DNA from 4 places in the Fundidesulfovibrio putealis DSM 16056 genome. Region 3 is predicted to be linked to each of the others. Evidence: riboswitches for the same ligand, from Rfam matches in the RefSeq annotation. Region 3 holds a riboswitch; each other region holds the start of a gene.
The links. A riboswitch is a leader RNA that binds a small molecule or an ion and turns the genes downstream of it on or off. The one in region 3 is predicted to bind cobalamin.
Positions count from the first base shown of each region.

Region 1: another riboswitch for cobalamin. It lies ahead of G453_RS22740 (radical SAM protein); the one in region 3 lies ahead of cobT (nicotinate-nucleotide--dimethylbenzimidazole phosphoribosyltransferase).
Region 2: another riboswitch for cobalamin. It lies ahead of G453_RS0110505 (sirohydrochlorin cobaltochelatase); the one in region 3 lies ahead of cobT (nicotinate-nucleotide--dimethylbenzimidazole phosphoribosyltransferase).
Region 4: another riboswitch for cobalamin. It lies ahead of cbpA (modified peptide precursor CbpA); the one in region 3 lies ahead of cobT (nicotinate-nucleotide--dimethylbenzimidazole phosphoribosyltransferase).

Region 1 is NZ_AUBQ01000005.1:252,809-255,883, reverse strand. It holds gene G453_RS0106550 (ribonucleoside triphosphate reductase) at 1-439, opposite strand, end outside; gene G453_RS22740 (radical SAM protein) at 449-1,150, opposite strand; cobalamin riboswitch at 1,442-1,639, opposite strand; gene G453_RS0106540 (glycosyltransferase family 39 protein) at 1,677-3,075, opposite strand, start outside.
Region 2 is NZ_AUBQ01000013.1:90,467-93,541, reverse strand. It holds gene G453_RS0110510 (FecCD family ABC transporter permease) at 1-51, opposite strand, end outside; gene G453_RS0110505 (sirohydrochlorin cobaltochelatase) at 224-1,126, opposite strand; cobalamin riboswitch at 1,264-1,448, opposite strand; gene G453_RS0110500 (glycosyltransferase family 4 protein) at 1,580-2,656, shown strand; gene G453_RS23430 (glycosyltransferase family protein) at 2,644-3,075, shown strand, end outside.
Region 3 is NZ_AUBQ01000003.1:400,155-403,229, forward strand. It holds gene cobT (nicotinate-nucleotide--dimethylbenzimidazole phosphoribosyltransferase) at 1-981, opposite strand, end outside; cobalamin riboswitch at 1,091-1,264, opposite strand; gene G453_RS0101950 (ATP-dependent 6-phosphofructokinase) at 1,376-2,707, opposite strand; gene G453_RS0101955 (glycosyltransferase family protein) at 2,777-3,075, shown strand, end outside.
Region 4 is NZ_AUBQ01000004.1:261,669-264,743, forward strand. It holds gene cbpB (peptide-modifying radical SAM enzyme CbpB) at 14-1,471, opposite strand; gene cbpA (modified peptide precursor CbpA) at 1,468-1,575, opposite strand; cobalamin riboswitch at 1,651-1,857, opposite strand; gene serB (phosphoserine phosphatase SerB) at 1,987-3,075, opposite strand, start outside.

The DNA.
Region 1 (3,075 bases), on a different contig from region 3:
GGTACTTCTCCAGGGCGTAGCGGGCCTGCACCGTGCCGGAGAGGTGCAGCATGAGCCCCTGGAAGGAGTGGGCCATGTTGGCGTTCTCGGACACGCGCCAGTCGGCCTTGGAGAGGTAGGTGTCGATGGTGTCCTTGATGTCCAGGTACGCGGCCTTCTGCTCACGCAGGGTGCGGCGCTTCTCGCGGTAGATCACGAAGCGCTTGGCCACCTCGTACAGGCGCGACTCCATGAGCACGCGCTCCACCATGTCCTGCACGTGCTCCTGGCGGGGCACGTCCACCCCTTCGAGTTTCTCCTCGACCTTGCGGGCAACGCGCTTGGCCAGGATGGGGTCCTGGATGCCGCTGGCTTTCAAAGCCTTGAGGATGGCCTGGGCGATGCGCTCCAGGGACCAGGTTTCCAGGCAGCCGTCGCGTTTCTGTATCTGAAGGGGCATGGGATCTCCTTAACTTGAGGCGGGGGGCATATACGTTTGTTCTTTCAGGACGAAACCGGCGGGCAGGGAGTCCCTGGCCGCCTGGACGTCTTCCGGCGTCAGACCGGGGACCAGGGTGATACGGAATAAGAATGATTGCGGATGCTTGCGGGCCATGGCGAAGACCATCTCCAGGCGCTCGCGCGCAGCCTGGGAGGAAACGCCCCCGCCGGTGAGCTCGGGATACATGTGCCAGGGGCCTTTCACGTCCACGGCAAAGACCGTGTCCGGGCAGCGCGCCAGCACGGCGGCCACGGCCTCGGGCCGCAGGCCGTTGGTGTCCACCTTCACGGCGAACCCCAGCGCGAAGAGTTTCTCCACCAGATCAGCGAGGCCGGAGTCCAGCGTGGGCTCGCCGCCGCAGACCACCACCCCGTCCAGCCAGGGCTTGCGGGCCGCAAGCGATGCCAGCACCGCTCCGGTCTCCAAGGGGGGATGGAGCTCGGGGGTGAAGGCCAGGGTGGCGTTGTGGCAGGTGGGGCAGCGCAGGTTGCAGCCGCCCAGGTACACCACGGCGCAGGCCTTTCCGGCCCAGTCGCTGAGCGTGAAAGACGTCACCGCCCTGATCCTGGCCGGGTCCTGTCCGGGGGAGCGCTCCAGCGGGGGGACCGGGGCTGCGTGGACGCCGTGACCGAGTGAGATGGCTGGGATGGTGGGGGTGTGCGTGTGCATCGTGGTTACGATATGCTCCTAGCAGAAGGCGTTTCCGCAAAAAAGAAAATAATAGTTCAACATATCAGCAACTTCCCTAACTGAATATGCAACTGCTCAAACGGCCTGGATTTATCAATTACGAAAAAATGCAAAGGGTTCGGCGCGGGAAACGACGGAGAAGGGCATCGAGAGCCGCCTGCGCCCAGGCTCGGCTTTCGACGCGTCGTGGACGCCGCGCTCACGTCGCCAGAAGGCGGACTGCGGCGAGGCCACGATCAGTTTGCGGGAACCATGACCCATTCGCGGGGTCAGGCCGAAACTCCCCAGGAACGTCTTCTGACTTCCGGCCGGATGTGCGCGGAGGCCTTCCCGGATGGTCTCTCCATCCAGTGGCCTGCCGCCCGTGAGTGCCGGTTACAGCAGCGCGCCTGCGACGGATTTGCACCGTCTTCCGTTTTCCGGGGCGATGCGATGATTTAGGCCCTCCCTGAGGGCATGTCAATTTGAAGAGCGGCCACGCCGGGGCGACCCAGGCGTAACCGCTCTACTGCTCGAAGAAAATAGTTCCGTTATTATTCCAGAGCTGGGCCCACCTGCCCACCAGCACGGCCTCGACGCGGTAGGCCCCGCCGACCCGAAGCGACGGATCCAGGCGGATGGGATACTGGCCCGACACAGGCGTCCAGGCGCTTTCGCGGCCACGCAGCGCCAGGAGTTCCTCGCGTCTGCCGTCCGGCCCCAGTTGATACAGGGCCACAGCGGACCCGCCGCCCACGCGGGGGTAGACGGCGAGCAGTTCCCTGCCTGGCTGGAGTTCGGCCACAAGGCTGGCCGCAGTGTCCGGCGAGGTTGATTCAAGCCTGCTCCAACCTGGCATTTGCTCATCCGGGACGTTGCGCAGCAAAGGCGAGACGGAGTCAATCTTCTGCTTCACTGTGCTTGCAGCCAGGAACCGCTCGGCCAGAAAATTGCGCAGGGCGTTGTCGCGTCGGCGCTCGGCCATGGCCTCCAGGCAGCCCGGCGTTGCCGGGGCGTCCGGCGAGCCGCAGAAGGACGCCTCCAGCCCCTCGAAACGCAGGGTCTCGTAGTTGCCGCCGGGAAACCTGGGCGTAAGCGGCGCGCAGACCATCTTCACCCGCACGGTCAGCCTGGAAAACGGCGCGGCGCGCTCCAGCACAATGCCCGCCTGGCTCCTCGGGTCCGGCCCCATGGATATGGGGTGCGGCGCGGGCGCTTCGCCGTCAAAGGCAGTCTCCACCGTCAGGTGGTTGCCCTTGCCTGTGTTGCGGTAGAACAGGTTCAGGACGATTGTACCCGGAGCGCCGCCCGTTTCGTTGGCGAACACGTATTCCAGCATCGCCTCGGAGTTGTTGCGGGTGGCCATGGCGAACGGCCCGCGCGCGTCCTGGAAGAATACCGCGTCGCGAAGAGCGCCCACGCTGCGGTAGAATCCCGCAAGGTCCATGGGCACGGCCACTGGGCGTGAGCGTTCGCGCACCGTGAAGACCGGGTCGCGCTCCACGGGCAGCGTGAACAGCCGGACGTTCTCCTCCAGGCGGCGCACGCTCTCGGGTCTGTGGCGCTCCTCGAAGTCCTGCCAGCCCTTGGCGAAGTACCCGTAGTGCAGGTTGGCCAGCACGTGCAGCCGGATTGCCCGGTCCTGTGGGGTGATGGTCTGGGAACGGAACCGGTTGGGCTGCGGTCCACGGTCTGCGTACCAGTTCAGGCCGTTGCGGAAATAGTCGTTGGTGACCACCAGCGCGTCCGCAGGCCCCATGCCGGAGGGGACTTCCCGGGCCAGGAGCTTGTAATTGGTGCCGATCACCCGGTCGCGGTAGCTGTCGACCTCGTAGAAGCGGTCATGGGCGGGCCACAGGAACACCACGCCCCCGGCCATCCCCAATGATGCGGCCAACAGGGCATGACGCGATCCGGTCAGGCGC
Region 2 (3,075 bases), on a different contig from region 3:
CAGGATCATGGCCGCCAGGGCGGCCAGCATGACGGGGAGGGGTTTTCTCACGCCGCGCTCCCGGCTGGACGGACGTCCGGCGCGCAGCAGGACGCGCCGTCCAGGAGGGCGGTTTCCCAGAACGCCCTCCCACCGACCCACCCGCCGCGACTGTCGCGGATGGCCACGGCTGCCAAAACTGTCCGGCAGCGGGAAGGGCGGAAAAGGGCGCAGTCCATGAACGCTACCTGAGCCTCTCGAAGGCGCTCTTCAGGTGCTCGATCCAGATGTCCGCCAGGGGGGACGCGTCACCAGTGCCCCTCAGCACCGGGGTCACGGCGATCCCGGCTCCGGTCATCACCGACTTCCAGGAGTCCGGCTCGTCGCCTGCCAGATCGTTACGGGCGTGGTCCCCGGCCACGGCCAAAAAGGGCATCAGGTGCGCCTTCTTCACGCCGCTCTTCCTGAGTTCCGCCAGCACGTCCTCCCGGGAGGGCGCGCCTTCCACCGTGCCGATGAACACCAGCGGGTCCTTCTTCCAGACGTGGTACTGCAAGGCGGCGTAGTACACGTCGGCGGGGTGGCGGGTTCCGTGTCCCACCAGCACCACGGCTTCGTCGCTCTTGCGAGCCTTGGGGACGCTGGCCAGCAGGGCGTCGGCCACCTTGGCCACGTCCTCGGTGGTGGCCATGAGCGGCAGTCCCACTTCCATCTGCTTCATGCCCTTGGGCATGCCGGAGAAGGCCTTGGCAGTGGACAGAATGTCGTGAAACTCCGCGCCGGGGATGGTCTGGAGCGACTGCACGGCCACGTGGGTGAAGTCGTCGTTCATCATTTTGGCCAGGGCCTCGGCGGGGGAGTCGAGCTTCAGCTTCTTCTCGGCGGCCAGCTTGTGGCGCACGATCCTGGAAGAGTAGGCCATGCGCACGTCCACGCCGGGGAAGGCCTCCTTGGCTTTCTTCTCGATGTTCTTGTAGGCCGAGTCAGCGCCCGGGACGGTGGTGCCGAAGGCCACCAGCAGGATGCCCTTCTTGTCGGGCTTTTTGTCCCCGTGGGCGTCGGCGTGGGTGGACCAGCCCGCCAAAAAGGCCAGGACGAACAGGGCGGCGAGGATTCTTCTGACAGGGTCGTGGACGGTGAAGCTCATGCGATGCTCCGTATGGTTACGGCTGTGGGCGAAGAGAAAAAAAAGGCCGCTTCTCTCCTGCAAACAGGAGGGAAGCGGCCCGATTTTGCCCTTCTCAGGAGGTCCGAACACAGCAATAGCCCGTTGCCGCGCCGGAAACAGCGGTCTGCGGTCAGGCAGGTCTTCCGGCTCGTTCCGGCTGCCCCGGCCTTCCCAGGATGTACTCCCAGTGGCCCACGGAGGAGGCAGCGCTTCATGAAACTTACGGCGGCGGGACCGCTCCCGGATTTCACGGGATTCCCTATTCTCCCGACAAGCGGGCACCTGACTCCCGCCGCATAGCCCCATGCCGGGGGGGTGTCAATCAAGACCCAGGCGTGCGATCGGACCCGCGCGGAGTGCGGCAGGGCCGGGAGCGCTGCATCACGGCTGCCCCAACTGGACTCCGGCCCCGTTTCAGTCCATAACCCGGCCATGAATCCCGCTCCCGCAGTCCGCGTCCTGCATGTCGTCAAGTCGTTGGGGCTTGGCGGCACTGAAAAGGCCATGCAGCTCATGGTCACGCACCTGGACCGTTCCCGGTTCGCGCCCTTCGCGTACAGCCCCGTGGACGGCGAGCGCCGCGAACTGCTGCGCCAAAACGGCGTCCCGGTCATCGTCGGCGGGGACCTGCTTTCCGTGCTGGAAAAGCTGCGTCCGGACGTGGTCCACCTGCACCGCGCGGGCTGGCCGGAGCCTGCGTTGCTCTCCCCGGTGAAGCGCTTCGGCCCCAGGGCGGTGGTGGAGACCAACGTGTTCGGCAGGCTGGATGATTCCCCCCTGGGCGGCGTGGTGGACCTGCATCTGGTTGTCTCGCGCTTCTGCCTGGAGCGACTGGCGGCGGACAACCCATCGCTGGACGTCTCGCGCTACCGCGTGCTGTACAATCCCGTGGACACGGACCTGTTCGCCCGGCTCACTCCGGAGCACGATTTTTCGCGGCCCGTGGCGGGCAGGCTGTCGCGGCCCGACCCCGGCAAGTGGTCCGGGCTGGCCTTCGACATGCTGCCGATTCTGAAGGCCAGCGAGCCTGGCTTCCGCTTCCTGGTGATCGGGGCCACGCCTGACTTCCTGGACTTCGTGCGCGATCACGACCTGGGACAAAACGTCGAGTGCCTGCCGCCCGAGTCCCGCGACGAGGGGCTGGCGGACTTTTTCGGGCGGGTGAGCCTCCTGGCCCACGCCAACGACACCGGCGAATCCTTCGGCATGGCCATCGCCGAGGCCATGGCCGCAGGGCTCCCGGTGGTGACGCACCCGGCTGCCGGAAACCGCGACAACGCCCAGCTGGAGCTGGTGGAGCATGGCGTGACCGGGTTGGTGGCCGCCACCGTGGAAGACTACGCCCAGGCCGTGCTCTGGCTGTGGCGGCACCCCGAAGAGGCGCGGCGCATGGGCGCGGCGGGGCGCGAGAAAGCCGCGCGGCTGTACCGGGCGCAGGAGATAGCCCGCCAGCTGGGGGATATTTACGACGACCTGCTCGCGTCATCGGGAGAAAAATGCCGGACCTGAACGCCCTTTTCGCCGCCTACACCAGCGCCGTGCTCTCCTTCTCCATGGAGGCGGAGCAGGGCGGGTACGCAACCGTTCCGGCGCGATTCGACGCGAACGGACCGCTTGCGCGCCAGATTGTCCGCGCAGGCCACTGCGTGCTGCTTGGCGTGGGGCGCGGCGAATTCGCCCGCGAGGTGGCCGCATCGCTGCCGTCCGGCACGGGCTTCACGGTCTGCGAGACCGACGGCGATCAGGCACGCGCGTTCGGCAACGGCCTGCCGCTGCTGGCCGACGCCTCCCCGGTTGCCCTGGCCTTCACTCTCTTAAGCGCCGGGCTCACGCGCCCTCGCGCCGTGTGCGTCCTGAACCCCGAAGTGGCGGACGAGGCGGCGCTTGCCCGCCTGAAGACCGTGCAGCGGCTGCACGCGGCCTATGCG
Region 3 (3,075 bases):
TCCCTCGCCAAGGCGCAGGCCCAGGTCCAGGAGCGGCTTGGCGTTAAGGGCTCGCATTACGGCCTGATGGCCCGGTTCCGCCGAGGCGTGGCTGAAGAAGCAGCAGTCGGCTGCGGCGGGTGCGATGCGGGTGGCGGCTACGCAGGCGGCGGTGGAGATGAACCCGTCCACCAGTACGGCCATGCGGTTTGCAGCGCCGCCCAGGATGAGCCCGGCGATGCAGGCGATCTCGTAGCCGCCGAGCGCCGCCAGCACGTCCAGCGGGTCGCCGGACTCGACGGCGGCCCTGTTCACGTCGAGGCAGGTGGCGATGACGGCGGCCTTGCGGGACACGCCGCCCGCGTCCAGCCCGGTGCCGGGGCCGGTGACGTCCTGCGGGGAGAGCCCCAGGTAGGCGCAGAACATGGCCGTGGAGGGCGTGGTGTTGGCGATGCCCATGTCGCCGGTGCCGATGGTGCGGCAGCCGCGCGCGGCGGCATCGCCAGCGAGCCGGACGCCCAGCAGCAGGGCTTCCAGGCACTGCTCGCGGGTCATGGCCGGGCCTTTGGCCATGTTGGCCGTGCCGGGGGCCACCTTGGCCTGGATCAGCTTGGGGTGCTCGGGATAGGTCCCGCCTGCACTGCCTGCGTCCACCACCAGCAGGTCCGCCCCGGCCTGCCTGGCCAGCACGTTGATGCCTGCGCCACCGCTTACGAAGTTCAGCACCATCTGCCGGGTGACCTCCTGGGGGAAGAGGCTCACGCCCTCGGCGGCCACGCCGTGGTCGCCCGCGCAGGTGAAGATCACGGCGGGGTCTGCTGCGGGGGCTTTGCCGCCCTGGATCATGTACAGGCGAAGGGCCAACTCTTCCAGGCGGCCCAGGCTCCCCTGGGGTTTGGTCAGGCTGTCCAGGTGGGTCTGCCCGGCTGCGGCCAGGGACTGGTCCACGGGGGTGATGCGGGCGAGCAGGGCCTGGTACCGGGTGTCGAGCGTGGTGGTCATCGTATGAATCCTCTGTGAAAGAGAGTGGTTGCGTGCGGACGGCGCAAACAAAAAATCCCTTGGCCCCAGATGATGGGGTCAAGGGATCGCCTTTACCATGGGTTCAATCCGCGAAACGATTCCGGCCATTCGTCTTCAGGCTCGCGAGTCATCCTCCGCCAGCCCTTCCCATCCCGTGAGGGACAGTGGTTTCGCTGGCTTCGTCTTCGCATACTGCGGCGGGACCGCCACGGATTTGCACCGTGTTCCGTAATGGCCGGATATGGTCGGGAACGGCTAGCCCGGCAGGACGAGCGTGTCAAGGCCGGGTGCAGGCGGCATGGTTTGGCCATGACCCCGGCGACGCAGTCGGGGGGCTGCTCCTGGAAACAGCCCCCCGTGCATCAAGAACGTGTCAGGGGCAGGCTGGGGTCGCGCTGAGCTGGCTCTGTCCGGTGGAGTCCATCACCTGCTGCCAGTAACTGGTATTCAGGTCCATCTGCTTGCGCCCGAGGGTGACCAGCGGCAGGGGGATGTGCACGGGAATCCCGTGCAGCTGGCTGACCATGAGCCCGGTCTTTCCGGCCATGCCCGCATGCACGGCCATGGCTCCCAGCATGTTGCAGTGGGCGCGGTCTGCGGCTCCGGCGGGGATGGAGCGGATGATGTAGCTTGGGTCGATGAATTTGAGCGTGATGGGCAGACGGTCCGCGAAGTGGCTCTTGATGCTCGAAAGCAGGAGCTTGCTGATGTCGCCCAGGATCTTGTTGCCGGAGGCGTCGGTCAGGCCGGATTCCGGGAGCAGGTGCTGGCCCGCGCCCTCGGCCACCACGATCACGGCGTGGCCGCGCCGCCTGAGGCGCGCCTCCAACTGGGGCAGGAACCCGCCGGGGCCTTCCAGGGCGAAGGGCATCTCCGGCACCAGCACGAAGTTCACTTCCTTGATGGCCAGGGCCGCAGCCGCCGCGATGAACCCGGATTCGCGACCCATCACCTTGACCAGCCCTATGCCATAGGGCGCACCGAGGGCTTCCACGTGGGCGCAGCGGATGGCCTCGATGGCCTTTTCCACGGCGGTGTCGAAGCCGAAGGTGCGCGCCACATAGTGGATGTCGTTGTCCACGGTCTTGGGGATGCACACCACGGCGGTGCGCAGGTTTCGTTTGGCAGTCACCTCGTGGATGGCCTGGGCGGCGCGCAGCGTGCCCACGCCCCCCAGCATGAACAGCACGCCCACGTTCAGGCGCTCCAGGGCGTCCACCACGTCCTCGGGGTTCTGCGGCCCGCGCGAGGAGCCCAGGATGGTGCCGCCGAACTCGTGGATGTCGGCCACGGCCTGCGTGGTCAACTCCACCACGTCGGGGCTGGATTTGGGGATGAACCCGGCCAGCCCGTAGCGCACCCCCAGGATGGAGGACACCCTGTAGCCGTGGTGCGCCTCCATGACGATGGAGCGGATCACGTCATTGATGCCGGGGCACAGCCCCCCGCAGGTCACGATGGCGCACTTGGTCTTGGGGGGGTCGAAATAGATCTGGCAGCGCGCCCCGGCCTGCTCCATGGCCGCCGGGCGGGCGCGCCTGCCGGATGCGCCGTGCGTGATGTCCACCAGAACTCCCTGGCCGTCGTCCACGAAGAGCGAGTTGGTGCGCGGGTTGGGAATCTTGGCCTGCCCGAGAGTGGGGATGCGGGTCTGTTCGGGGGTCAGCTCAGGCCAGGGCTGGCCGGTGCGCTCGCTTTCGTGCATGATGGGGCCTCGGGTGGGGGATTATCGAGTTCATTGGATAAATAGCCTTCGTCAAGGCGGTATGACAAGATGAAAACCCTTTCGGGACGGACCTTCTTTTTCATCCCGCCCGTGCGCCGGGCCGCTGGCGGCGTGGCGGTGCTGGTGCGCATGGCGCAGTACCTGCGTGAGGCCGGGCACGACGCGCGCCTGGCCCTGCGGGACCGAACCGGGTGGAGGCCGGACTGCACCGGACTGCCCGAGGACGACTTCTCCGAAGTGGAGCTCACCCCGCAAGACGCGTGGGTGGTCCCCGAGGGCTGGGTGAACGCGCTGACGCCGGGGCTCAAGGCCGGGGCGCGCTGCCTGTCCTACGTGCAGAACTGGGC
Region 4 (3,075 bases), on a different contig from region 3:
CGGCAAGGTCCCATTACAACCCCGTCAGCTCGAACACCGTCTCAGCCTCGCTGTCCCAGCCGTCCCACAGGAAGTCGTCGGCCTTGCCGTCGGCTATCAAGCGCAGCGCGTAGCGTGTCTGGTCTTCGTAGAACCCGCAGAACGCTCCCATGCGGTTCATGGCCCCGTTCATTTCGATGGCCTCAGCCGGGCACGGCGATCCGCAGAAGTGGCGGATGGCGCAGCGGTTGCACGGTGTGATGTCCTCCACCTTGCGGCCCGTGACCTGGGCGAAGGGGGCGCTTTGCAGCACGTCGCCGATGGCGTCCGTGAACAGATTGCCGCCCTTGAAGTGCGGCAGGCCGATGAACTCGCTGCACGGGAACATGTCACCGTTGGGGGCCAGGGCGAAAAAGCAACGCCCGCCGCCGCAGGGGGAGATGTCGCACATCAGCCGCCGGGCCGTGGGGGCCATGATGGCCAGCAGGATGTTGGCGAAGTTGGCCACCACCAGTTTGCGCCCGGTCTCGCGGTACAACTCGTGGCTGCGCTCCAGGGCCGAGACGAACTGCCGACCGGCGTCCTGGTCGCCTGGCATGATCTCTCTCGCGCCGGGCAGTGTGCAGCGCACGATGTTCAACAGGCAGGTCTCCACTTCGTTCGTGTGGAAGAACTCCACCACCTCGGGCAGCGTGGCGATATTTTTTGCGGTCACGGTGCAGATGACGTTGAACCCGGAGTAGCCGCGCAGCATGTCCATGGCCCGGCGCACCAGATGTGATACGCCCTCCCCGCTCCAGGTCTTGCGAGTACTGTCCGCGATTGCGGCGTCCACGCCGTCCAGAGAGATACCCACGCCCACGTTGCGCTCGGTCAGGAATTCCACGGCCTGTTCGTCCAGCAGGGTGGCGTTGGTCTGCACGCCGAAGCGGAAATCATCCTTGAAGGCCTCGATGCCCTGGAATACGGCTTCGCGGTTCATGAGGGGCTCCGCCCCGTGGAAGATGATCTGTGGCTTGCGGCCCTCAGGCATCGTGGCTGTGAAATGGGCCTTCAGCCTGGAAAGCGCGTCCAGCAGCGTATCGGGGCTCATGTGGATGCCCTTGGAGCGCATGTCGCCGGGGATGTAGCAGTAGGTGCAGTTCAGGTTGCAGCGCTCGGTGGGGTTGAAGTAGACCGCCGAGGGCGTGAGCCCGAAACGCAACCCATCCATTTCCTCGCGAAAGCGGCCCGCCTTGGCGCGGTAGGCGTCCAGGAACGAGGAGTCCGTCAGCGCATGGCCCAACTTGTCCTTTTTCACCAGGGACCAGAAGGCGCTGTCGGGCTCGATAAGGGCCAGATAGTCCGAGTGGCCGATGTCCACGGGCTGAAAGGTGGGGCCATGGCCGGTATTGATGAAGCGCGGCGAAGCCTCCGATGCTGGACCATGGACTGTATCAATGAAGCGGCCCCCGGTGGAGGCCGCTTCCGAGGCGTTGTGGTCGGGATTCATTTCGCTTTCTTGTCCATGAGGATGTAGTGCGACAGGCCTGTGCCGTCGGCGTTGCAGGATTTGCGGATGGCGATGACGTCCTTGTTTTCCTTCTTCTTTTCCATGTGTTCCTCCTGTGGTTGGCAACAAAAAAAGGGTTCTGACAGGCTAAGCCCGTCAGAACCCTTTACCTTCGGATTCCGATAGAGAGACGTACGACAGGTCTTCTGGCTCACGGATCGTCCGCTGGGGGGCAAGCCTTCCCAACGGAGAATATCCGCCAGTGGCCGGCAATGCGCCATGCCCTCCCGCGTCCCCGCTTACAGTGGTGGGTCCGCCACGGATTCGCACCGTGTTCCGAGATGTCGTTCAATAAAATTAGCCAGATCGGATGGTGCTGTCAATGCACGTCCGCCCTTTCAGGCAGCTCGTGCTCAATCCGGTTCCCCTGGCTGCGGAAACAACACCAAAACGATTTGCGCCGCCGCGATTGCCGCATTTCATCCGCACGACCCATTTCCCTGGGAAATGGAGCCCTACTCCATGTCCCTGTCCCTGAACCCCAGCAGGTAGAGCACTGCGTCCAACCCAAGGGTCGAGATGGCGTGCCCAGCCCCTTCCTTGACCACGGGTTTGGCCCGGAAGGCGATGCCAAGGCCAGCCAGGTTCAGCATGGGAAGGTCGTTGGCGCCGTCGCCCACGGCGATAGTCTGCATGAGCGAGATGTTCTCGTTGCGGGCGATGCTCTGCAACAACTCCGCCTTGCGCTGGGCGTCCACGATCTCACCGTCCACCTCTCCGGTGAGCTTGCCTTCCACGATGCGCAGCTTGTTGGCGTGAACATAGTCGATGCCGAGCTTGGCTTGCAGTTTCTCGCCGAAATAAGTGAAGCCGCCGGAGATGACCGCCGTCTTGTAGCCGAAGCGCTTGAGGTTTCGCACCAGCTTCTCGGCGCCGTCGTTCAGGGGAATGTGCTCCGCAACTTTTTCGAGCATTTCAGAGGGCATGCCTTTCAGGAGGCTCAGGCGTTTAGCCAGGCTCTGGCGGAAATCTAGTTCGCCGCGCATGGCCGATTCGGTGATGGCCGAGACCTGTTCGCCCACGCCCCAGGCCTTGGCAAGTTCGTCGATGACCTCCACCCGGATGAGCGTGGAGTCCATGTCGAAGGCCACCAGCCTGCGGTTGCGCCGGAAGGCGTTGTCCTCCTGCAGGGCGATGTCCACGCCCATGTCGGCGGCGATGGCCAGGAAGGCCATGCGCATGGCGCGCACGTCGCCGGGATTTCCGCGTACCGAGAATTCAATGCAGGCCGGGCGTTGCGGATCGGCGTCGTCCAGGGGCGGGCGGCCCGTGAGGCGGTTGACCGATTGGATGTTCAGGCCGTTGGCGGTGAGCACCTGGGCCACGGCGGCCACCTGGCCGGCGCTTATGGTGCGCCCCAGCAGGGTGACTATCCAGCGGGGCTTCCCGGCGGCGTCCACCCAGTGGCTGTATCCCTCGGAGCTGACCGGAGTGAACTTGCAGCTTATGCCCATCTCATGGGCCTGGTAGAGCAGGTCCTTGACCACGGCAGCGGCCTCGCCGCCCTCGGGGATGCGGATCAGCATGCCAAGCGACAGGGCGTC